DNA from 4 places in the Streptomyces sp. B6B3 genome. Region 1 is predicted to be linked to each of the others. Evidence: riboswitches for the same ligand, from Rfam matches in the RefSeq annotation. Region 1 holds a riboswitch; each other region holds the start of a gene.
What was found. Region 1 has a riboswitch for cobalamin ahead of metE (5-methyltetrahydropteroyltriglutamate--homocysteine S-methyltransferase). Riboswitches for the same ligand answer to the same signal wherever they lie in the genome.
Positions count from the first base shown of each region.

Region 2: linked by a shared signal. The riboswitch ahead of ABGB06_RS10270 (prenyltransferase/squalene oxidase repeat-containing protein) and the one ahead of metE (5-methyltetrahydropteroyltriglutamate--homocysteine S-methyltransferase) in region 1 are both predicted to bind cobalamin.
Region 3: linked by a shared signal. The riboswitch ahead of ABGB06_RS01165 (ribonucleoside-diphosphate reductase subunit alpha) and the one ahead of metE (5-methyltetrahydropteroyltriglutamate--homocysteine S-methyltransferase) in region 1 are both predicted to bind cobalamin.
Region 4: linked by a shared signal. The riboswitch ahead of ABGB06_RS10570 (hypothetical protein) and the one ahead of metE (5-methyltetrahydropteroyltriglutamate--homocysteine S-methyltransferase) in region 1 are both predicted to bind cobalamin.

Region 1 covers NZ_JBDPLU010000006.1:371,376-376,037, reverse strand. The annotation lists gene metE (5-methyltetrahydropteroyltriglutamate--homocysteine S-methyltransferase) at 1-2,016, opposite strand, end outside; cobalamin riboswitch at 2,228-2,383, opposite strand; gene ABGB06_RS16300 (alkaline phosphatase D family protein) at 2,582-4,204, shown strand; gene ABGB06_RS16295 (lysylphosphatidylglycerol synthase domain-containing protein) at 4,220-4,662, opposite strand, start outside.
Region 2 covers NZ_JBDPLU010000004.1:15,497-20,158, forward strand. The annotation lists gene ABGB06_RS10255 (methyltransferase domain-containing protein) at 1-74, opposite strand, end outside; gene ABGB06_RS10260 (glycosyltransferase family 4 protein) at 87-1,430, opposite strand; gene ABGB06_RS10265 (TetR family transcriptional regulator) at 1,597-2,283, shown strand; cobalamin riboswitch at 2,280-2,415, shown strand; gene ABGB06_RS10270 (prenyltransferase/squalene oxidase repeat-containing protein) at 2,519-3,919, shown strand; gene ABGB06_RS10275 (SCO2322 family protein) at 3,916-4,602, shown strand.
Region 3 covers NZ_JBDPLU010000001.1:274,725-279,386, reverse strand. The annotation lists gene ABGB06_RS01180 (carbon starvation CstA family protein) at 1-328, shown strand, start outside; gene ABGB06_RS01175 (CstA-like transporter-associated (seleno)protein) at 325-534, shown strand; gene ABGB06_RS01170 (GNAT family N-acetyltransferase) at 633-1,178, shown strand; cobalamin riboswitch at 1,201-1,346, shown strand; gene ABGB06_RS01165 (ribonucleoside-diphosphate reductase subunit alpha) at 1,536-3,866, shown strand; gene ABGB06_RS01160 (ribonucleotide-diphosphate reductase subunit beta) at 3,863-4,662, shown strand, end outside.
Region 4 covers NZ_JBDPLU010000004.1:79,785-84,446, forward strand. The annotation lists gene ABGB06_RS10560 (acyl carrier protein) at 99-347, shown strand; gene ABGB06_RS10565 (beta-ketoacyl-[acyl-carrier-protein] synthase family protein) at 439-1,701, shown strand; cobalamin riboswitch at 1,765-1,886, shown strand; gene ABGB06_RS10570 (hypothetical protein) at 2,026-3,075, shown strand; gene ABGB06_RS10575 (CbiQ family ECF transporter T component) at 3,072-4,229, shown strand; gene ABGB06_RS10580 (ATP-binding cassette domain-containing protein) at 4,226-4,662, shown strand, end outside.

The DNA.
Region 1 (4,662 bases):
GGACCTGGCGGCCTCGATGGTGGTGACATCGGCGTCCAGCCCGTCGATGGCGTCGATGACGTCCCCGAACTCCGAGTAGCAGAGATGGGTGTGCAACTGCGTCGTGGCCGACGCCCCGGAGGTGGCGAGACGGAACGCTCCGATAGCCCATTCGAGGTACCCCGGCCGGTCCGCGGCCCGGAGCGGCAGCAACTCGCGCAGCGCCGGCTCGTCCACCTGCACGATCCGCAGGCCCGCGGCCTCCAGATCGCGGATCTCATCCCGCAGCGCCAGCGCCAGCTGGTCGGCCGTGGCCGCCAGCGGCTGGTCGTCGCGGACGAACGACCAGGCCAGCAGGGTCACCGGGCCGGTCAGCATGCCCTTGACCGGCCGGCTGGTCAGTGACTGGGCGTAGGCGCTCCACTCCACGGTCATCGGTTCCGTCCGGGAGACGTCCCCGTGCAGGACGGGCGGGCGCACGCAGCGCGAGCCGTAGGACTGCACCCAGCCGTGCGCGGTGGTGGCGAAGCCGTCGAGCCGCTCCGCGAAGTACTGCACCATGTCGTTGCGCTCCGGTTCGCCGTGCACCAGCACGTCCAGGCCGAGGCGCTCCTGCAGGGCGATCACCCGGGCGATCTCGGCCCGCATCCGCTCGTTGTAGCCGGCCTGGTCCAGCCGGCCGGCGCGCAGCGCGCTCCTGGCCCGGCGGACGTCCGCGGTCTGCGGGAACGAGCCGATGGTGGTGGTGGGCAGCGGCGGCAGCCCGAGCCCGGCCCGCTGGACCCTGGCCCGTTCCCGGTACGGGGCCCGTTCGTGGGGCCGGCCGCGCAGCGCGGCGACCCGGGCCCGCACCCGGTCGTCCCGACGCGCGGCGGCCCGGCCCCGGCGCACCGCCTCGCCCGCCTCGGCGAGGCCCCGGGTGACGGCCGGCTCCTCGACCCGCAGCGCCCGCCCGAGCAGCACCACCTCCGCCACCTTCTGCCGCGCGAAGGCCAGCCGGTCGCGCAGCCCGGGGTCCAGCCCGGGCTCGGCGGCCAGGTCGTAGGGCACGTGCAGCAGCGAGCACGAGGTGGACACCGCGAGTCGCCCGACCGAACCCAGCAGCCCGGCGCAGGTCGCCGCCGCGGCGCGCAGGTCCGTGCGCCACACGTTGCGCCCGTCCACCACGCCGGCCACCACCGTCTTGTCCCGCAGCCCCGGCAGGGTGGCCAGCCGGCCGGCCGCCGCGGGGCCCGCCACCAGGTCGACGCCGACCGCCTCGACGGCGGTGCCGGCCAGCACCGGCAGCGCGGGGCCCAGATCGCCGAAGTAGCCGGCGACCAGCATCCGCGGCCGGCGGCGCGGCGCCGCCAGCCGGTCGTACGCCCGGCGCAGCGCCGCGAGCTCCGCCTCCGTGCGGTCCGCGGCGAACGCCGGCTCGTCCAGCTGCACCCAGTCCGCCCCGGCGTCGGCCAGCCGCTCCAACAGCTCCGCGTAGCAGGCCAGGAGCGGCTCCAGCAGGTCCAGCGGAACGAACCCGTCCGGCGCGTCCGGGGCCGGCTTCGCCAGCAGCAGGAACGTCACCGGGCCCAGCAGCACCGGCCGGGTCGGCACCCCGAGCGCCGCCGCCTCCCGGTACTCGGCGACCGGTTCGGGGTCGTCGGCGAGCGCCAGCCGGGTGTCCGGCGCCAGTTCCGGCACCAGGTAGTGGTAGTTGGTGTCGAACCACTTGGTGAGCTCCAGCGGGGCCACGTCGTCCCGGCCCCGCGCCATGGCGAAGTAGGTGTCGAGCGGCGGGAGGCCGAGCGCGCGGAACCGCGGCGGCACCGCGTCGACCAGCACGGCGGCGTCCAACACCTGGTCGTAGTGGGAGAAGGTGTTGCCCGGCACGGAGTCCAGGCCGGCGTCGGCCAACTCCCGCCAGGTCGCCGCCCGCAGCGCGCGGCCGACCTCCAACAGGCCCGCGGTGTCCAGCCGGCCGGCCCAGTGGTCCTCGACCGCGCGCTTCAGCTCCCGGCGCGGGCCGATCCGCGGATAGCCCAGCACCGTCGCGCCGATCTCGTCAGCACGACGGGCATCGTGGGTGCGGTGGGTGCGGTGGGTGGTGTCGTCGATCACAGCTCTCTCCTCGCGAGCTCGCTGACCTCGGTCGGAACCACGAGGACAGCACGCGAGAACGGCGCCGCGCCGGAACCGGCACGAACGCGTCCCACGAGCCCACCCGCGAGGCCCAGGACCAGCGCGCACCGGCGGTGCGCGCGCCGGCGGCAGGTCTTCGGACTCGCGGGCACCCGCCGGCTCCCGAAGGAGCCGCCGGACCTACTGGCCGTCGCTTCCCGGGCGCGGCGCGCCCAGTGCCTGATGACGGCGGTCGTTCCCACTCACCGCTGCGGGGCAGTCCCGGATTCGCACCGGGTTCCCTCTTGCCTCGCCGGACTCCGCGGAGCCCGACGAACCGTCGGCGTCCCCGACCCTATGCCCTCCTCCGCGGCGCCGGGCCTGGGGGAGGGGCGTCCGGCTCTTCGCCGTGCGTTCGCCGGGCGTTCCGCCGCGCGGCATCCGACGTCGTCGCGGGCGGACCATGCTGCGGCGGATCAGCGCGTCGCACCACGGGAGGTACCTCATGACCGAGTCGAGTTCCGGACGGGACGTCGGATCCCACCACCGGCGGCCGGTCGGCCGCCGGACGGTGCTGCGGGGCGGGGCGCTCGCCTCGGCCGCGCTGGCCCTGCCCACCCTGCCCGCGCTGGCCGGCGCCGCGCCCGCGCAGGCCCGCTCCGGGCGCCCCGAGGCCCGCTGGGGCGTGCAGGCGGGAGACGTCACGAGCTCCTCGGGCCTGGTGTGGGTGAGGTCCGACCGTCCGGCCCTGATGGTCGTCGAGACCTCGGCCACCGAGTCGTTCCGCGCGCCGCGCCGCTGGCACGGGCCGCTGCTCGGCCCCGACACGGACTTCACCGGCACCACGGCGCTGCGCGGCCTGCCGCCCGGCGAGCAGATGCACTACCGGGTGCTGCTCGCCGACCCGGACGACCCGCGGCGGAGCGGCGCGCCCGTGACCGGCACCTTCCGCACCGCGCCCGCCCGGCGCGGGGACGGCGTCCGGTTCGTGTGGTCGGGCGACCTCGCCGGACAGGGCTGGGGCATCAACACCGAACTCGGCGGCTACCGCGCGTTCGAGGAGATGCGCCGCCTCGACCCGGACTTCTTCCTGTTCAGCGGCGACACCGTCTACGCGGACGGCCCGCTGGAGCCGAGCGTCACCCTGCCGGACGGGCGGGTGTGGCGGAACGTCACCACCGAGGCCAAGTCCAAGGTGGCCGAGACGCTCGACGAGTACCGCGGCACCTTCCGGTACAACCTGCTGGACGCCAACCTGCGCCGGTTCAACGCCCAGGTGCCCTCGATCGTGCAGTGGGACGACCACGAGGTCACCAACAACTGGTACCCGGGCGAGATCCTGGACGACGAGCGCTACACCGAGCGGTCGGTGGACGTGCTGGCGGCGCGCGCCCGCCAGGCGTACGCCGAGTACTTCCCGGTGCCCACGCTGGCCCCCGACCAGAACCGCGGGCGCGACGGACGGATGCACCGGGTGGTGCGCCACGGCCCGCTGCTCGACGTCTTCGTGCTGGACATGCGCACCTACCGCAACGCCAACTCGCCGGGCCAGCAGACCGCCGACCCGCAGGGCATCCTCGGCCGCGCCCAGCTGGAGTGGCTCAAGGCCGAGCTCGCCCGCTCCCGCGCCGTGTGGAAGGTGATCGCCGCCGACATGCCGCTCGGCCTGGTGGTGCCCGACGGCGAGACGGACATCGAGGCCGTCGCCAACGGCGACCCCGGCGCGCCGCTCGGCCGGGAGCTGCAGATCGCGGAGCTGCTGCGATTCGTGAAGCACCGCCGGATCACCGGCACGGTGTGGCTCACCGCCGACGTGCACTACACCTCGGCGCAGCACTACCGGCCGGACGCGGCGGGGTTCACCGACTTCGAGCCGTTCTGGGAGTTCGTCAGCGGCCCGTTGAACGCCGGCTCCTTCCCGGCGAACGAGCTGGACCCGACGTTCGGGCCTGAGCGGGTCTTCCTCAGGGCACCCGACCGGGCCAACGTCTCGCCCGCCGAGGGCTACCAGTTCTACGGCGAGGTGGAGATCGACGGCGACGGCGGCGAGCTCACCGTCCGGCTCCGCGAGGTCGGCGGCGACGTGCTGTTCCAGCAGACCCTCCAGCCGGGCCGGGTCGGCCAGTAGCCGGCGGGAGCCGGGTCACAGGACGCCGCGCCGCACCAGGACGCCCAACACCAGGGCGCCCGGCAGCAGCGGGAGCCAGACCGTGATGACCCGGTACGCCAGCACGGTGGCGGTCGCCGTCGCGACGGGCGCTCCGACGGCGACCAGCGCCACCACCAGGGCGGCGTCCACGGAGCCCAGTCCGCCGGGGGACGGCACGACGGCGGCCACCACCGTCGCGGCCAGGTAGGCCAGCACCACGTGCGCCACCGGCAGCCTCCCCCAGGCCTCAGAGGCCTGGGAGGTGCCCCCCTGCCCCATCGAGAGCGCCACCGCGACCAACCCGGCCGCCTGGAGTGCCGGGAAGGCCAGCGAGCCGCCCCAGAGCGCCAACGCCCGGGCCGGCCGGGCGTGCAGGGCGCGGACGTCGGTCAGCGCGGTCGCCAGGAAACGGGCGACCGCGTGGCGCGCCGGGCGGA
Region 2 (4,662 bases), on a different contig from region 1:
CCCGCGCCGCAGCCCAGGTCGAGCACCCGGTCGCCGGGGGCGAGCGGGAAGCGGGCGAAGTCCACGGTCAACACGCGGTCGGCTCCTCAGTCTCGGTCGGGCTGGTCCTCGGTCTCGGCCTGTGCCACGCCACGCGCCGCGGTGGGCCGCCGCCCCGCCGCCAACGCGGCGCGGTAGTGCTCGACGGTGCCGCGCGCGGCCTGCTCCCAGGTGAAACGTCGCAGCACCCGCTCCCGTCCGGCCGCGGCGATCCGCTCGCGCAGCGCCGCGTCCCCGAGCAGCCGGCCCAGGGCGGCGGCGAGCGCCCCCGCGTCACCCGGCGGCACGGCCAGGCAGCTGACCCCGTCGGGGCCCGCGACCTCGGGGATGGCGCCGCCCGTCGAGGCGACCAACGGCGTGCCGGTGGCCATGGCCTCGGCGGCGGGCAGGCAGAACCCCTCGTACAGCGACGGCACGCAGGCGACCTCGGCGCCGCGCACCAGGTCGGCCAGCTCCGCGTCGCTGATGCCCCTGACGAACTCGACGGCGCCCGAGGCCCCGCCGAGGCCGAACGCGTCGAGCGCGGCGGCCACCGGGCCGTCCGCCGGGCGGGCGCCGACCACCACCAGATGCGCGCCCGGATGTTCGGTGCGCACCTTGGCCAGCGCCTCGACCAGGTGCAGCAGGCCCTTCAGCGGCGCGTCGGCGCTGGCCGTGGTGACGATGCGGCCCGGCACCCGGGGCACGGCCGGATCCGGGTGGAAGACCCGGGTGTCGGCGCCGATGGGCACGACGTGCACCCGTCCGGCCCGCACCCGGAAGTCCTCGACGATCTCCCGCCGGGAGGCGGCGGAGACGGTCAGCACGGACGGCAGCCGGCGGGCGACCCGGCGCTGCATCCGGGTGAAGCCGTACCAGCGGCGCAGCGACATCCGGCGCTGCCAGGTCGGCGCCGCGGCCAACTCCAGCCGGCGGTCGACGGTGATGGGGTGGTGGATGGTGGTGACCAGCGGCCGGGCCGCGCCGCCGGGCACCAGCAGGCCGTAGCCGAGCGTCTGGTTGTCGTGCACCACGTCGAACTCGCCCCGCCGGGCCGCGAGATGGCGGCGGGCGCGGAGCGAGAAGGTCAACGGCTCGGGGAAGCCGCCGCTCCACATCGTGGCGACCTCCAGCACGTCGATCCAGTCGCGGAACTCGTCGCGGGACGGCGTGCGGAACGGGTCGGGCTGCCGGTAGAGGTCGAGGCTGGGCAGCTCGGTGAGGGCGACGCCCGGGTCGAGCACGGGGTACGGCTGGCCGCCGATGACCTCGACCCGGTGGCCCAGCCTGGCCAGTTCGCGGGAGAGGTGCCGGACGTAGACGCCCTGGCCGCCGCAGAACGGGTTGCCCTTGTAGCTGAGAAGCGCGATCCGGAGCGGACGGTCTTCCCCCGGTCCAGGCTCCGCGGTCACTCAGGCCCCCGTTCGCGTGCTACTCGCAGGTATGGAAGTGATCTGAACGATAACGTGCCCGCGCACCGGGGGGCACCTCCCCGCCCCGGGCCAGGGGCGGGCCGGGGCGGGGCATGGGGCAGCGTGCCGGGGGACGAAATTCGTCGTCCGATGGTCTGATGGACGGATGAGGCAACCGCAGCAGCCGTCCGGACCGGCCGCCCAGCCGGCGGCGGACGACACCCCCCTGGGTCTGAGGGAGACCCCGACCGCGGCGCTGGCCCGCACCGAGCGGCAGCGGGCCCGCCGGCGGCGCATCCTGGACGCCAGCACGTCGCTGGCCTCGGCCGGCGGCTTCGACGCGGTGCAGATGCGGGAGGTCGCCGAGACCGCGCAGGTGGCACTCGGCACCCTCTACCGGTACTTCCCTTCCAAGGTGCACCTGCTGGTCGCCGTGCTGCACGACCAGTTGGAGCGGCTCTGGGACACCCTGCGGGAGCGGCCGTTGGTCGAGGCGGACCCGGCGGACCGGCTGGCGCACGCGCTGCGCCGCGCGTTCCGCGCGCACCAGCGCGAACCCCGGCTCGCGGAGGCCATGATGCGCGCCCTGCTCTTCGCCGACGCCTCCGCACGGGCCGAGGTCACCGCCGTCTCGGCGCTCACCAGCCGGCTGTTGCTCGACGCCTCCGGGCTGCCGGAACCGGCCTCGGCCGCCGAGGCGGAGCACCGGCTGAGCGCGATCCGGGTCATCCAGCACACCTGGCAGTCCACGCTGGTCTACTGGCTCTCCGGCACGATCACCCTGGCCCAGGCGCACGCCGACCTGGAGACCGCCTGCCGCCTGGTGGCCCCGTACCCCGCGCCCGACCGTTAGAGTGAGCGCACAGTTCGCCCGCGAGTGGGGGAAGCCGGTGCGAATCCGGCGCTGACCCGCAACCGTGAGCGTGCCCGCTGCCTTCCGCGGCGCGGCGCGCGAGCCGGGATGCCCACTCGTGGTCCGCACTGGGCCCGTCGAGGAATACGGAGCTGAGCCCGGTGCCCACAGCGCACAGCCGCGCCGTGTGGTCCGCCGTGCCCGGTGACCGACCAGCACAGCGAAAGGCTGACACGTGTCCTTCACCGCGCCGCTGCGCCGCAGCGCACTCGTCCTGGCCTCCGCCGCCGCCCTGGCCGCGGCGGCGACCCCGGCGGTGGCCGACTCCGGGGACGGCGAACCGGCCGACCGGCTGGACCAGGAGGCCCTCTTCGGCGAGGGCGACCCGACGTACGACGGGGTGCTGCGTCAGTCCCTGGCGCTGCTCGCCCAGCACACCGCCGGCTACACCCCGGCCGAGGAGGCCGTCGACTGGCTGGTGGAGCAGCAGTGCGACGACGGCTCCTATCTCTCCTACCGGGCGGACACCGGCGAGCCCTGCCAGGACGTCACCGCCGCCGACAGCAACGCCACCGCGTTCGCCGTCCAGGCGCTGAGCGCGCTCGGCGGCCACGAGGGGTCCGTGGCGGACGGGCTGCGCTGGCTGCGCGGCGTGCAGAACGCGGACGGCGGCTGGAGCTTCAACCCCGGCGGGGCCAGCGACGCGAACTCCACCGCCGTCGTCGTCGGCGCCTTCGCCGCCGCCGGCGAGGACCCGGCCGAGGTGCGGCTCGAGGACGCGTCCCCGTACGACGCGCTCGGCGCGCTGCAACTGGGCTGTGACGCGACGGAGGAGGAGCGCGGCGCGTTCGCCTGGCAGCCCGACGCCGAGTCGGGCGAGCTGTTCGCCAACGACGTGGCCACGGTGGACGCGGTGCTCGCCGCGCAGGGCAGCGGGGTGCTGGTCGACCCCGAGCAGGCCGCCGACGCCCCGGCCGTCGAGCCGCCGTCCTGCGACGGGGACACCGGTGAGACCGGTGAGACCGACGAGACCGGCGAGACCGGCGAGACGACGGAGGACCCGACCGACGGGGCGACGGACGGGGCGAGCGACGAGGCCACCGGGGAGGGCGTGGACGACGGCGCGGCCGAGGAGCAGCCGGTTCACCTCCAGGTCGGGGCGGCCGGCGCCCGGTACCTGGCGGGCGCGCTCGACGCGCGGGAACAGCACCTGGTGACGCTCGCCGAGGACGGGGAGGAGCAGCCCGACTACGCCAGCACGGCGAAGGCCGTGCTGGCCCTTGTCGCCGGCGGCGAGCGGGAGGCCGCCGAGGGGCCGCTCGACTGGCTGCAGGAGCAGCACGTGTCCTGGACGGGCTACGCCAAGAGCCCGGCGGCGCTCGCCACGCTGGTGCTGGCCGCCCACGCCGGCGACGTGTCCCCCGAGGACTTCGGCGGCACCGACCTGATCGCCCAGCTCAACGCGTTGGGCCCCGGGCCCGAGGAGGCGGCGGACGGCGCGGCGGCGGACGCCGCGTCGGACGGGGGCGGCGGCGTGAGCGTGCTGCTGTGGGTCGGCGGCATCGCCTTGGTGCTGGGCATCGCCGTGGGCGTCGTGCTGGGCCGCCGGCGGCGGGCCGGCCGGGCGGCGGAGTGATCGGCCGGGTGATCGGCGCGCTGCGGGGACCGGGCGCGCTCGCCGCCGCGGGCGCCGTCCTCGCCACGACGGCGCTGTTCGCCGCGCCGGCGCGGGCGGACGGCTCGGGCTACCGCTACTGGTCGTTCTGGGAGGGTGCGGCCGACGGCGCCTGGGCGTACGCCGCCGAGGGACCCGGCACGGCCCGGACGCATCCGGGCGACGTGCTCGGCTTCCGCTTCGCGGTCAGCCAGGAGGCGTCCGACGCGCACCAGCCGCGCGGCGCGGCGGACTTCGCCGCCATCTGCGGCGCGGACGGGGGCGGCGACGACCAGGGGGTCGCGCTGGTCATCGACTTCGGCGAACGGGCGGACGCGCCGGACGGCGACCACCCGCCCGAGCCGCGCACGGAGTGCGCCCGCGTCCCGGACGGCGCGACGGCCGCCGAGGCGCTGGCCGAGGTCGCGGAGCCGCTGCGCTACAACGCCGACGGCCTGCTGTGCGCCATCGCCGGCTATCCGGAGCAGGGCTGCGGCGAGCAGCTCACCGAGGGGGGTGGCGCCGGCGACGAGGCCGGCGACGACACGGCCGCGGACGACGCGGGCGGCGGCGGTGGTCCGGTCGCGATCGCCGCCGGCATCGGCGTGGTGCTGCTGCTCGCCACCGCGGCGGCCCGCCGCGGCCGCCGCGGCCGACAGGACTGACCCCGCCCATGTATCCCGCCGCCTCGGCCCTGCGCCGCCCGCCGCCCGCGCGCCCAGTCC
Region 3 (4,662 bases), on a different contig from region 1:
GGTGCTGGCTCCCGCCCAGGACGTGGGCGACATGGAGACCATCGTCACGAACGCGACGGTGGACGCCACGCTGACGGCGGTGCTCGCGCTGCTGGTCATCGTGGTCTTCGTCGACGCGGCGCGGGTGTGCGTCAGGGCCGCCATGCGGCCGCAGGACGTGGCGCTCGCCGAGGCGCCGGCCGAGGAGTCCCAGATCGTCGCCCCGGCCGGGCTCATCCCCACCAGGGAGGAGAAGGCCGACCTCGTGGCCGCGGGTCTCGGGCCCGGCGGCGGCATTCCCGAGCAGTCCAGGAGCTCCGCCGAGACCAGGACGGGGGCGCGACCGTGACCGCGGCCCCGCCGCGCCGGGCCGCCGCCCGGCTGTGGTGGTACGTCAGGGAGTTCACCGGCGAGACCGCGTACGAACGGCACGTGGCGCGGCTGCGCGCGACGGACCCGACGGCTCCGGCGCCGAGCCGCCGCGAGTTCGAACGGCGGCGCGTCAGGTCCCGGTACGGCGACCCGGCCGGACCGCCCGGCGGCGGCTGCTGCTGACCGACCGTCTCCGCACGTGCGGGCCGCGGCGCCGGGCGGCGGTCGGAGGGCGGCGGTCGGAGGGCGGCGGTGTCAGACCCCACGGTCACACTGATCCCATGGACATCACGATCAGGGACGCGAGGCCGGCGGAGTTGGCGGCGGTCGGGGCGCTGACCGCCGCCGTGTATCTCGGGGAGGGCCTGCTGGTCGACGCCGAGCGCGACCCGTATCTGGCGGTGCTGCGCGACGCGGCGCGGCGCGCGGAGCACGCCGAAGTGCTGGTGGCCGTGGCGCCGGACGGTCCGGGCGACGAGGTGGTGGGGACGGTGACCTTCGTCACCGCCGGGGAGTACGCCGACATCGCCGGCCCGGACGAGGCGGAGTTCCGGATGCTCGCGGTGTCCCCCGCCGCGCGCGGGCGCGGGGCCGGCGAGGCGCTGGTGCGCGAGTGCCTCCGCCGGGCGCGCCGGTCCGGCCGGCGGCGCATCGTGCTGTCCAGTCAGTTGCAGATGCACACGGCCCACCGGCTGTACGAGCGGCTGGGCTTTGTGCGGACACCGGAGCGGGACTGGGAGCCGCTGCCCGGGTTCGTTCTCAGCACGTTCGCACGAGGCCTGGACGATCCGCCGACCGACGAACTCCTCGGCGACCACAACATATAGGGGCGCTCGACTTTCACGGCACAAGATGTATGCTCGTGCTCGCTGCCACCGCAGGGGAATCCGGTGCGAGTCCGGAACTGTCCCGCAACGGTGTGTGATGGGCTGATCCTTGCCGTTTTCTGATGCCCGTCACGAGTCCGAATGCCTGTCGGCGGCGGAGGAACTCGTCCGGGCCTCGTGGGCTGGGCCAGCGGACGCGGTGCTTGGATGCCCTTTGCCCGGTTGCCGGGGGGACACGCCTGCCCGCGCGCGCTCGTCCACCTGCGTCGCCCCTCGCGCCGTGAGGAGAGCGTCGCCGTGACCATCGCACCCGAGATCGTCGCCCCATCCCAGACCGCCGCCGAGCCACCGGATCCGATGCGGCGTCTGCTGGCGGCGGCGTCGGCCGGGCTGCCCGCGACCGACCCCGACCGGGTCGCGGCGGCGGTGGCGCGCGGCCGGCACGCCGGCTCCGACGCGGCCGAGGTGCGGGACCTGGCCATCGAGGCCGCCGCCGGACTCATCGTCGAGGACCCCGAGTACTCCCGGCTCGCCGCCCGGCTGCTGACGGTCGCCGTCCGCGAGGAGGCCGCCGGCCAGGGCGCCGGGTCCTTCACCGCCTCGATCGAGGTGGGCCACCGGGAGGGTCTGATCGCCGACCGCACGCTGAGCTTCGTGCGCCGGCACGCGGCCCGGCTCGACGCGCTGGTCGAGCGGGCGGTCGCCGAGGGCGCGGACGACCGGTTCGGGTACTTCGGGCTGCGCACCGTCCACTCCCGGTACCTGCTCCGCCACCCGACCAGCCGGGCGGTGATCGAGACCCCGCAGCACTTCCTGCTGCGGGTGGCCTGCGGCCTCGCCGCCGACGAGTCGGAGCCCGCGCTGGCCGAGGTCGCCGAGCTGTACCGGCTGACCAGCCGGCTCGACTACCTGCCCTCCTCCCCCACGCTGTTCAACTCGGGCACCCGGCACCCGCAGATGTCCTCCTGCTACCTGCTGGACTCCCCGAAGGACGAGCTGGACTCGATCTACGACCGCTACCACCAGGTGGCCCGGCTGTCGAAGCACGCGGGCGGCATCGGCCTGCCCTACTCCCGGATCCGGGCCCGCGGCTCGCTGATCCGCGGCACCAACGGCCAGTCCAACGGCATCGTGCCGTTCCTCCGCACCCTCGACGCCTCGGTCGCCGCGGTCAACCAGGGCGGCCGCCGCAAGGGCGCGGCCTGCGTCTACCTGGAGACCTGGCACGCGGACATCGAGGAGTTCCTCGAACTGCGCGACAACACCGGCGAGGAGGCCCGGCGCACCCACAACCTCAACCTCGCGCACTGGATCCCCGACGAGTTCATGCGCCGGGTCGCGGCCGACGCCGACTGGTCGCTCTTCTCGCCGGTCGACGTGCCGGAGCTGGTGGACCTGTGGGGCGAGGAGTTCGACGCCGCCTACCGCCGGGCGGAGGCCGCGGGCCTGGCGCGGCGCGCGGTGCCGGCCCGGCAGCTCTACGCCCGGATGATGCGCACCCTGGCGCAGACCGGCAACGGCTGGATGACGTTCAAGGACACCGCCAACCGCACGGCCAACCAGACGGCCCGACCCGGCGCCGTGGTGCACTCCTCGAACCTCTGCACCGAGATCCTGGAGGTCAGCGACGACGGTGAGACGGCCGTGTGCAACCTCGGCTCGGTCAACCTCGCCGCCCATGTGACGCCCGCCGGCGGGATCGACTGGGACCGGCTGGACGCCACCGTGCGGACGGCGGTGGTCTTCCTCGACCGGGTGGTGGACATCAACTACTACCCGACGCGGCAGGCCGGCGACTCCAACGCCAGGTGGCGGCCGGTCGGGCTGGGCGTGATGGGGCTGGCGGACGTCTTCTTCCGGCTGCGCCTGCCGTTCGACTCGGCCGAGGCCCGGGAGCTGTCCACCCGGATCGCCGAGCGGATCATGCTGGCCGCCTACGAGACCTCCGCCGAGCTCGCCGAACGGCACGGCCCGCACCCGGCCTGGGCGGACACCCGCACCGCCCGGGGCACGCTGCACCCCGACCACTACCCCGAGACCACCGCGTCCGCCGCCTGGCCGGAGCGCTGGGACGCGCTGCGCGCCCGGATCGCCCGCGTCGGCATGCGCAACTCCCTGCTGCTGGCGATCGCGCCCACCGCCACCATCGCCTCCATCGCCGGGGTCTACGAGTGCATCGAGCCGCAGGTCTCGAACCTCTTCAAGCGGGAGACGCTCAGCGGGGAGTTCCTCCAGGTCAACGCCTATCTGGTGGCCGAGCTGAAGCGGCTGGGCCGGTGGGACGAGGCCACCAGGGAGGCGCTGCGCGAGGCGAACGGCTCGATCCAGGACCTGCCGGGCCTGCCGGACGAGCTGCGGTCGCTGTACCGCACGGCCTGGGAGCTGCCGCAGCGCGCCCTGATCGACATGGCCGCCGCGCGCACCCCGTACCTGGACCAGAGCCAGTCGCTGAACCTCTTCATGGCCGCGCCCACCATCGGGAAGCTCAGCTCGATGTACGCCTACGCCTGGCAGCGCGGTCTGAAGACCACCTACTACCTGCGCTCCCGGCCGGCGACCCGGATCGCCCAGTCCGCCCGCGCCGCCGCCCCCACCACCGTCACCGTCCCCGAACAGGCCGCGCCCTCCGCCGCGGAGGCCGCCGCCTGCTCCCTGGAGAACCCCGAGACCTGCGAGGCCTGCCAGTGACCAGCACCACCCCCGGCGCCACCGCCGACAGCACCACCAGCACCGCCAGCACCGGCGCCGCCACCAGGAACCTGCTCGACCCGGGCTTCGAGCTGACCCTGCGTCCGATGCGCTACCCGGACTTCTACGAGCGCTACCGCGACGCGATCAAGAACACCTGGACCGTCGAGGAGGTGGACCTCCACTCGGACGTCACGGACCTGGCGAAGCTCTCACCGGGCGAACAACACCTCATCGGCCGGCTGGTGGCGTTCTTCGCCACCGGCGACTCGATCGTGGCGAACAACCTGGTGCTCACCCTCTACCGTCACATCAACTCCCCCGAGGCGCGCCTCTACCTCTCCCGACAGCTGTTCGAGGAAGCGGTGCACGTCCAGTTCTACCTGACGCTGCTGGACACCTACCTGCCCGATCCCGACGAGCGGGCGGCCGCGTTCGCCGCCGTGCAGAACATCCCGTCCATCAGGGAGAAGGCCGAGTTCTGCTTCCGCTGGATGGACTCGGTGGAGGACATCGACCGGCTGGAGACCAAGGCCGACCGCCGCCGCTTCCTGCTGAACCTGATCTGCTTCGCCGCCTGCATCGAGGGCCTCTTCTTCTACGGCGCCTTCGCCTACGTCTACTGGTTCCGCTCCCGCGGCCTGCTGCACGGCCTGGCCACCGGCACCAACTGGGTGTTCCGCGACGAGAGCTGCCACATGGACTTCGCCTACCACGTGGTGGACACCGTGCGCCGGGAGGAGCCGGACCTGTTCGACGCGGAGCTGGGCCGGCAGATCTCCGAGATGCTGCGCGA
Region 4 (4,662 bases), on a different contig from region 1:
ACATCCCCGTGCAACCCACGCAAGTCCTGAAGTCCGCATGCGGCCGGGAGACCGATTCCGGACCGCACAGCATCGCCAGACAGTGAAGGAGCGCCGCAATGGCTGCCGACAAGAAAGAGATCGTCGAGGGCCTCGCCGAGATCGTCAACGAGATCGCCGGGATCCCGGAGGACGAGGTGACCGAGGAGAAGTCCTTCACCGACGACCTGGACGTCGACTCGCTGTCCATGGTCGAGGTGGTCGTGGCCGCTGAGGAGCGGTTCGGCGTCAAGATCCCGGACGACGACGTCAAGGGTCTGAAGACGGTCGGCGACGCTGTCGAGTACATCGTCAAGCACCAGGACTGACCTCCGTCCCGCGCTCAACGCACGCGCATGTCGCCACCTGACGGGTGGCGAGTGATCAACAAACCCCCGACTAGCGGAGCTAACAAATCCCGTGAACGCGACCAATCGATCGGTGGTCGTCACCGGCATCGGCGCAACAACACCGCTGGGTGGCGACAGCGCGACGACCTGGGACGGCCTGGTGGCCGGCAGGTCAGGCGTCGGAGTCCTGACGCAGGAGTGGGCCTCCCGGCTTCCCGTCCAGATCGGCGCCCAGGCGGCGTCCGACCCGGCCGAGGTGCTGCCCCGGCCGCTGATGCGCCGCCTGGACCGCTCGGCCCAGTTCGCGCTGATCGCCACGCGTGAGGCGTGGGCGGACGCCGGCTTCACGGCGAAGGCCGGGGAGGGCGCCGACGTCGAGCCGGGACGCCTGGGCGCGGTCGTCGCGTCCGGCATCGGCGGCGTCACCACGCTGCTCGACCAGTACGACGTGCTCAACGAGAAGGGCGCGCGCAAGGTGTCCCCGCACACCGTGCCGATGCTGATGCCCAACAGCCCGGCGGCCAACGTCGGCCTGGAGGTCGGCGCGCGCGCCGGCGTGCACACGCCGGTGAGCGCCTGTGCCTCGGGCGCGGAGGCCGTGGGGTACGCCGCGGAGATGATCCGCACGGGCCGGGCCGACATCGTCGTCGCCGGCGGCACCGAGGCGTGCATCCACCCGCTGCCCATCGCGGCGTTCGCGAACATGATGGCGCTGTCGAAGAACGAGGGCGATCCGACGAAGGTGTCCCGCCCCTTCGACACGGCGCGCGACGGCTTCGTGCTCGGTGAGGGCGCGGGCATCGTGGTGCTGGAGTCCGCCGAACACGCCGCGGCGCGTGGCGCGCGGATCTACTGCGAGATGCTCGGCCAGGGGCTGTCCGCGGACAGCCACCACATCGCGCAGCCCGAGCCGACCGGCGCCGGCATCGCCACGGCGGTGCGCCATCTGCTGGAGCAGACCGACCTGAAGCCGGAGCAGTTGACCCACGTCAACGCGCACGCCACCTCGACGCCGCTGGGCGACGTCGCGGAGATCCGGGCGCTGCGCCAGGTGCTGGGCGACGATCTGGACCATGTGGCGGTCTCGTCGACGAAGTCGATGACCGGCCACCTGCTCGGCGGCGCCGGCGGCATCGAGACGGTCGCCACGGTGCTGGCGCTGCACCACCGGACGGCTCCGCCGACGATCAACGTGGACGAGCTCGACCCGGAGGTGGACGCCGACATCATCCGGGACACGCCGCGCACGCTGCCCTCGGGCACCATCGCGGCCATCAACAACTCCTTCGGATTCGGCGGTCACAACGTGGTACTGGCCTTCCGAACGGTCTGATCGGAGCGTTACCCTGAGGGACGGTCATCGGCTGGAACAGGCCGGTGACCGTCCACTCGTCTCCACAACTTCATGCGCGTACGTGCGAGGGAAGCCGGTGCGAATCCGGCGCTGACCTGCAACCGTGAGCGGCACCGCCAAGGGGCCGCGAGTCGGGACGCTCGGCGTACGACGCGAACCGCTTCCCACTGTCACGGACTGCAGCGTGGAGCCCTCAGCCGCCCCGGCTCGTCGGCCCCCTGACGCCTCGCTTCGCGAACGCGCGCCAGGGGTTTCGCACGTCGGGCGGCAGGTGGGACCGGCTGCCGGAAGGAAGGGCATGCCATGTCCCCCGCCCGAGCCGTTGTCGCGCTGCTGCTCGCGATCTCCCCGGTCCTCCCGGTCCTCCCGGTCCTTCCGGCGAGCCCCGCCGCCGCGGCGACCCCTCGCGCCGGCGCCCCCGGGTTCTGCCCCGACGGCGACGGGGTCACGGTGGTCGTCGACTTCCGGGCCCTGGGCGGCGAGCAGGTGGTGCGCTGCGCGCCGGGCCCGCAGGAGGACGGCGTGGACGCGTTGCGCGGCGCCGGATTCGAGGTGGAGGGCACCAACCGCTGGGGGGACTCCTTCGTCTGCCGGATCAACGGCCGCCCCGGGCCCGACGCCGAACCGTGCGTGGACACCCCGCCGGCCTCGGCGTACTGGTCGTACTGGCACGCGCCCGACGGCGGTGCGTGGGAGTACAGCCAGTACGGCGCCACCTACCGGACCCCGCCGGAGGGGAGCTTCGAGGGCTGGGTTTTCTCGACGAACGACGGGGAGGGCGAGGCGTCGCCGCCCGGCGTCGCGCCCGAACGCCCCGGCGACGGCGGCTCGTCGGGCAGCGGGTCCGGCGGTGCGGGCGACGGCTCGTCGGGTGGCGGGAATTCGAGCGGCGGGGGATCGGGCGACGGCGGGGCGGACGGCGAGGGCTCCGCCGACGGCGGCGCGTCGGCCGGCGGCACGCAGTCCGGCGGCTCGGGTGGCGCGGACGAGGCGGGCTCGGACGGCCCGGGCGGAGCGGGCGGAGCGGGCGACAGCGACGGCTCTGCCGACACAGGGAGTCCCGACGACGAGCACCAGGACGAGGGCGAGGACCGCTCAGACGCCCCCGCTGACGGTGCGGGTCCGGGGCAGGGCGACGCGTCCGACGACGCGTCCGCGCCCAGCCCGACCGAGGCGTCGGACTGGTCGGGCGAGGACACCGAGTTCGAGGAGCGCCGGTCCGCCGCGGCCGAGGATTCGGCCGGACCGCCCGCGTCCACGCTGGTCGCGCTGGGCCTGCTCGTCGCGCTGGTCGGGACGGCCGGGCTCGCCGTCTGGCGCAGACGTCGGGCACGCGGGGCGGAGCACCCGTGAGCCGCGTCCTCGTCCGGCCGCGCGGGGTGCTGCCCCGCACCCTGCACCCGGGCGCCTGGTGGCTGTGGGCGCTGGGCCTGGCCGTCGCCGCCAGCCGCACCACCAACCCGCTGTTGCTCGCCCTGCTCGTCGCCGTGGCCGGCCTGGTCGTGGTGCGGCGCCGCACCGACGCGCCGTGGGCGTTGTCCTTCCGGATGTATCTGCTGTTCGGTGCCGTCATCGTCGTGCTGCGGGTGCTCTTCCGCGTCGTGTTCGGCGGCGGTTCGGGCTCGACCGTGCTGTTCACCCTGCCCGAGATCCCGCTGCCGGAGGCCGCCGCCGGCATCCGGCTGCTCGGCGAGGTCGCCGCCGAGGAGGTGCTCGGCGGGCTCTACGACGGCCTGCAACTGGCGGCCATGGTGGTGTGCGTGGGCGCGGCCAACGCCCTGGCCAACCCGAAGCGGATGCTGAAGGCCATGCCGGGCGCGCTGTACGAGATCGGCACGTCCGTCGTCGTCGCGCTGTCCGTCGCGCCCCAGCTGATCGAGAGTGCCGGGCGGGTGCGCCGCGCGCGCCGGCTGCGCGGCGCCCGGGAGCGGGGGTGGCGTGCGCTGCGCGGCATCCTGATACCCGTCCTGGAGGACGCGCTGAGCCGGTCGTTGGCGCTGGCCGCCGCCATGGCATCGCGCGGCTACGGCCGCACCGGCGCCGTCCCCGCGCGGACGAGGCTGCTCGTCGGCGTCCTGGTGCTGGCCGGGCTGCTCGGCATCGCGGCCGGCCTGTACGGGGCGCTCGACCCGGCGGCCCCGCGCTCCCTGGGCGCGCCGCTCCTGTTGGCCGGCGTGGCGCTGGCCGTCGCCGGCCTCGCCCTCGGCGGCCGGCGGGTGCGCCGCAGCCACTACCGCCCCGACCGCTGGCGTGCCGGCGAACTCCTCGCGGCGGCCTCGGGACTGGCCGCGGCGACGCTGATGTACGCGGCGACCCGTGTGGATCCCGCCGACCTGTACCCGTCGCTCTCGCCCCTCGCCTGGCCGGAGGTGCCGCCGCTGCCGGTCGTGGCCGTGCTGCTCGGCCTCCTGCCCGCCGTCCTCGGCCCACCGTCGCCGTCGGCGGCGCCGTCCGCGCGTCCCGGCCGCCCGGGACGCGCGGCCCGTTCGAGGGAGTCCGTCGCGTGATCACGTTCGAGCAGGTGAGCGTCACCTACCACCAGGCCGCCCGGCCCACGCTGCGGGACGTGGAGCTGCACGTCGAGGAGGGCGAGCTGTGCCTGGTCGCCGGGCGGACCGGCACCGGCAAGTCCACGCTGCTCGGCGCCGTCAACGGCCTGGTCCCGAGGTTCACCGGCGGCCGGCTGGCCGGCCGGGTCTCGGTGGCCGGGCGGACCACCCAGAGCCACGCGCCGCAGGAGTTCGCGCATCTGGTCGGCGTGGTCGGCCAGGACCCGCTCGCCGGGTTCGTCACCGACACCGTCGAGGAGGAACTCGCCTACGGCATGGAGCAGCTCGCCGTCCCGGCCGAGACCATGCGGAAACGGGTGGAGGAGACCCTCGACCTGCTGGGCATCGCCGAGTTGCGGCACCGGCCGTTGCGGACGCTCTCCGGCGGCCA